Regions from separate parts of the Sulfitobacter sp. TBRI5 genome, predicted to be linked through region 1. Evidence: riboswitches for the same ligand, from Rfam matches in the RefSeq annotation. Region 1 holds a riboswitch; the other holds the start of a gene.
What was found. A riboswitch is a leader RNA that binds a small molecule or an ion and turns the genes downstream of it on or off. The one in region 1 is predicted to bind S-adenosylmethionine.
Positions count from the first base shown of each region.

Region 2: another riboswitch for S-adenosylmethionine. It lies ahead of OLX72_RS10125 (hypothetical protein); the one in region 1 lies ahead of OLX72_RS01625 (hypothetical protein).

Region 1 is NZ_CP112884.1:305,821-308,216, reverse strand. Features, by position in the region: gene OLX72_RS01630 (c-type cytochrome) at 1-309, opposite strand, end outside; gene OLX72_RS01625 (hypothetical protein) at 601-813, opposite strand; SAM-I-IV-variant riboswitch at 815-918, opposite strand; gene OLX72_RS01620 (PLP-dependent aminotransferase family protein) at 1,322-2,396, opposite strand, start outside.
Region 2 is NZ_CP112884.1:2,008,060-2,010,455, reverse strand. Features, by position in the region: gene pnuC (nicotinamide riboside transporter PnuC) at 1-488, opposite strand, end outside; SAM-I-IV-variant riboswitch at 1,246-1,349, shown strand; gene OLX72_RS10125 (hypothetical protein) at 1,396-1,998, shown strand; gene OLX72_RS10120 (hypothetical protein) at 2,230-2,396, shown strand, end outside.

The DNA.
Region 1 (2,396 bases):
GAAGTATCTGCCCCAAACTGGCATACCGGCACCGCCATGTGCAGGTATCGCCACGCCACCTACAATGACTTTATAGGTTCGAACAATTGGGAAGCTGCCTTCGGAGCGTTCAGAAATCTTTGTCAGGTCAGGAGGACTTTCCGGTAACAAGTCTCCGAGTTGCCCGCCGCCTTTGCCATCGTCTCCATGACAAATTGTACAGTGCTCATCATAAATTGATTTTCCCAGCACAATCGCTGCGTCTTCTGCTTGGGCAGCGGAAGCTGAAAGAAAAACTGCCGCAATTGCCAAATTCTTCTTTAGCTGCATAACCTAACTACTCCTTAGTTTGGTTTCGGGTATCTTGCATTTTCATCCAAGTTACTCAGCGTCTGATCCGTCCACTCTTGTGAACTTATGCCATGACACCATTGCGTGAACCCCATCACTTTACAAGAATTGAGCTAAAAATGTTGTGTTCGCAGCCTCTCAAGTCGAACGAATTTCAAACTCAACCGTGCCACCGCTCTGGCTGAGTGGCGCGGTCTTTGCATGGCATAGGGGGCAGCGTCACTGTCCATTCGGAGACTGGTTCGCATTTGTCTGACAGCACCTTACTTTTCATTGGTTCACATCCTTTGCAAATCCGTAGCTCACGTCGCTTTCCAACGACCAGATGTGTCCGCAGCCACCTTGATCCTTGATGCAGAAAGCAATCCATTCGATGATGTGCATGTGGCTTTCGGCTCGCTTGAACCCGCAAACGGGACAGATCACCAGATGAGGACATGGAACTGTCGCGTTCGGATAGTTGGGATGGGAATACTGTGCCATGGAAGTCTCCTTTTGTTGCCATTGGCCGCATCGCCCGTTGTGGGCTACCACCTTGCTGGAGAAGCAGGTTGGTGTTGAGGACAGTCCCAACTCTTGATGCAAGGAAAAGTTTAACGCGGGGCAGAAGGGAAAGCCAGACGGACTTTCGCCTACGCGCTGAGCCGGTGCAGCTATTTAGTGACCTAGCACGGTTTGATGTCGCTCCTTTGATAAACTTTAGGAATTTCGGCTGCCTTCGTGTCGCGGTGCTTGGTGATGTCCACGCAAATAAGGAAGGTGTGACGGAGATACAAAGCTCCGGGCGGCAAGAGGCCGACAAGGCCGTTTAATCTGACAATGCCTCCCCTGCCGTTATCCTGAGTTCACCACGTGCGTCGAGTTACAGTGACAATGCCTCTAGGGCGCTGTGAGAACAAATTTATTGAGCGGGGCAGGGCGGTGGTCTATCAGTCCTGCACCCACCTAGAAAACACCTATTGCGTTTCGATTTTAAGATACAGTGACGACGTCATTCGGGCTTGGCGAGGGTGGCTCTTGCCGCTACCGCAAGACGACGGATGCCTTCAGCAAGTTTATCTGGGTCGTTCAGCGTGAAATTAATGCGAATGGAACGGCGGTTTTGGCCCTCAGGGTCGAAGACGCTGCTCGGGGTAACGCAGACACCCTGGAACAAGGCCTCACGCAGGAGATGGTCGGTGTTCATACTGGCATCCCGCGCTGTCGCCCAGACGAACATGCCGCCGGAGGGAACCTGCCAGTCGAACAGCTCGTCCAGATGCGCGTCCATAGCAGCACAGAGCGCATCGCGCCGTGCGCGATAAAGCGACAGGATATCAGGTAGAACACGGTCGGTCAGACCGCTGGCGAAGCTGTCGTGCGCAATTCGCTGGGACAGGCCCGAAGTTGACATATCCGACCCCTGCTTCGCCGTGACCAGCGTTGTGATCATATCTGGCGCGGCGACGACCCAGCCGATGCGGAAGCCAGGTGCGAGTTCCTTCGACAGCGTGCCCATGTAGATCACCGGCCCTTCATAGATGCACTCGTCTCTCTGTGCCGAAAGTGTAAGCATCCGCGGCAGCGGAGCACTGTCATAATAAAGTGTGCCGTAGGGGTCGTCCTCGACCAGCCATGTTCCCGTGACGTGAGCCGCCTCCACCAGCGCCTGCCGCTCCGCCAGACTGACCAACCGCCCCGAGGGGTTCGAAAAATTAGGGACTGTGTAGGCGAACTGCACGCCGGTAAGCGCTGTGACAGGATCGAAGTCATTCGCTTCCAGCCGCATCGGTCGATAAATTGGCTGGCGCGGGCGCCAGGCGTCCAATGCGCCAAGATAGGTGGGGCTCTGCGCTGCTATCAGGCCGCCCAGTTCGAGCAGAACCTTTCCGACCAGATCCAGCGCCTGCATTCCGCCAGTTGTAATCAGGACGTTTTCACGGGCCAGTCTCATACCGGGTACGGAGAAGCGTTGCGCGATCAGGTCACGCAGGACGGGAAGACCCTCGATCGGGGCGTAGGCCAGCGCCTCGTGAGGATGCTGAGCGACAGCTGCAGCCGCGAGAGCCGACAGGTCCGTGACAGGC
Region 2 (2,396 bases), 1.7 Mb from region 1:
AAGAGGCCAATTGCAAGCACATCCACTGCGATCCACAAATACCAGCTTTGTAAGTGCCTTCGCGACAATAAGAATTGCGCGGTGACGCTAAGAGCCGCTACAGCGGCATCCCAATAGGGTGCGGCCGCGTCGGTATATGTTGACATCAGGCTCGCGACGATCAGCCAAACGAGAGCGGTCGCTCCGAGGTACAACGCAAATATGCCTGAGCCCAAAGGCGCCACGATCACCAGTCCGTCCGGAGCCCGCCCGTTCAGCCAAACATAAAAGCCGTAAATCTGAATAACGAAAAAGTAGACCTGCAGAAGCGCGTCGCTATAGAGCCGGTACTCCCAGAAAATGAAGAAATAGAGCGTCACCACCAAAAAGCCGAACGGGTAATTCCAGATTGAACGCCGGATGATCAGGCTTACGTTTAAAACTCCACAGGCAACCGCAATCCATTCAATGGGACGACTGCCAACCATACCCCATAAAAAATCCAACATGCTTCGTTCTCTGTCCGTGGCAATTGCGGAGTTTAGACCGCAAATCACTTGGACAATGCAACCGACATTCTCCATAACCTTATTCCAAGGAAATTCAGAAATTTATGTGGCTAGCGCAGGGTCGTGCAGGGAGTTTACCTGCGCGCAATCTTTCCTGCGATGGACATCACTCTGGACACGGATATTGACGTCTTTATGTATGAGCCACATTCGCCGTGGCTACGCTCTGGTGGAAACGTCAGCTGGTGCGTGCGAATTGGAGCGTGAGGCAAGACGGGGTCACGCGTTCGGCGTGCAGCCATATCTCAATCCACATTGAGGATGAGGTGTGGCAACCGACATCCCTCCGACGACCGTCCTTCGGATTCGTTTCAGATTGCGCTACTGAATCCACTTTCGCACAGGGCGCTCGATCAAATTCAACCATCCTTTGCAAATATGTTTTTTGAACCTTCCTCCTGAAGCACAAAGGCGGTCGACAATAGACATGGCTTGTTCAAAGATCGATTTTGGGCGCTTGGACTATCTCTGCATGAAGATCTCCACCTCTAAATCCAAATGAAACCAAAAGAAAAATGGGCCTGAAGTGAGCCTCTGATCGTGTTCGGAAGCTGAAATTGGCAGACGAGAAATAACTGGTCGCAAACTCTGTCTAATTGTGGTTCCGGCTTCTACGTCTTCCTGCGAAAGCAAAGGTGCCAAAATGAGGTCAGCAACATTTCCATCTTGAAAGACAGCTCAGACAGACTTATTTAAAAAAGTGCATCAAGAGAGAGGCTTCTGCCTCCGCCAACCTGCCCAACCCGGCAAGGTGGTCGCCCGAAAGGGGATGTGGCCAGATCGGCAACGAAAGGGTTGGCCCCATCCTTATGCGATTGTCCTGCCGGTCCCAACAAAGGAGACCGCTATGATTACGCGTCGAGACTTCATCGTCACAACTGCCGCTACAGTATCCAGTCCGTTGGCTCTGCAAGCAGCAGAGGAACAACATGTCTATTTACCTTTGAAGGCCTTGCCGAGGATTCGGACCTTATCCGCGAAGCCAACCGGTGACGGCCGGTTACTGCTTTTTAGCGACGGCCCGGAGACCCCGCCGAAACTGATCAGGTCCGAGGCCCTTGAGCGGGCGTTTGGCCCCGGAACCGATCTCGTCCTTCAACAGCCAGATCACTGGCGCATGATCGACGATGGATGGTTTGCGGAAGAGGACCTCTACGAGCCAGCAGAATTCGAAGATTCCGCCTTCCACGTATGGCATGCCAACTACCGGCCCGAGACGGAAGCTCACGATCTTCTCTACGATCTCTTCCAGGACCAGATAACCGGCCCCTTTGGCGCCCGCATCCCAAGCCTCGGGCTTGAACTCGGGGAGCACCCGAGCACACCGCGCTATGCGACCGCGAAGCTCGATGGCGACTGGTGTCTGCCGCATCTTACGGCCGAAGTGGCTGAGCGTACGAGTTGGCTAGTCGTAGACGGCGTTATCGCTGCTGGCGAGTTGGAGCGTTGACCTGCTGCTGTGTACCAAAAGGAACCCTGTCCCCGCGCGAGTTGTGCAGTTGCGGAAGCTGGGACGTCGAGATGATCTGGATGCACGGCTTGACCGACGGCCACAAATGCAACCGATGTGGGCGGGCCTGGAACGAGGAACACGGCATAGAGATGCGGCCTTCAGATCTCAACTGGGCCCATCTGCCGGCTGTAGGCGCGGCCAAGCACGCCAGACAGCAAGCCCGGCTGCGTGAACATTGAAATTTTGAAAAGACAAAAAAATGCTGGAGAAGCCATGATGTTTGAAGAGTTCGATCTTGATTTTAGACCCAAATCCTACTGGGGCCCACAAAGTCTGGCTTCCTACTTCGGAAGCCATATCACCGGAGAACTTCGAAGGAAGGCCGCCAAAAATGA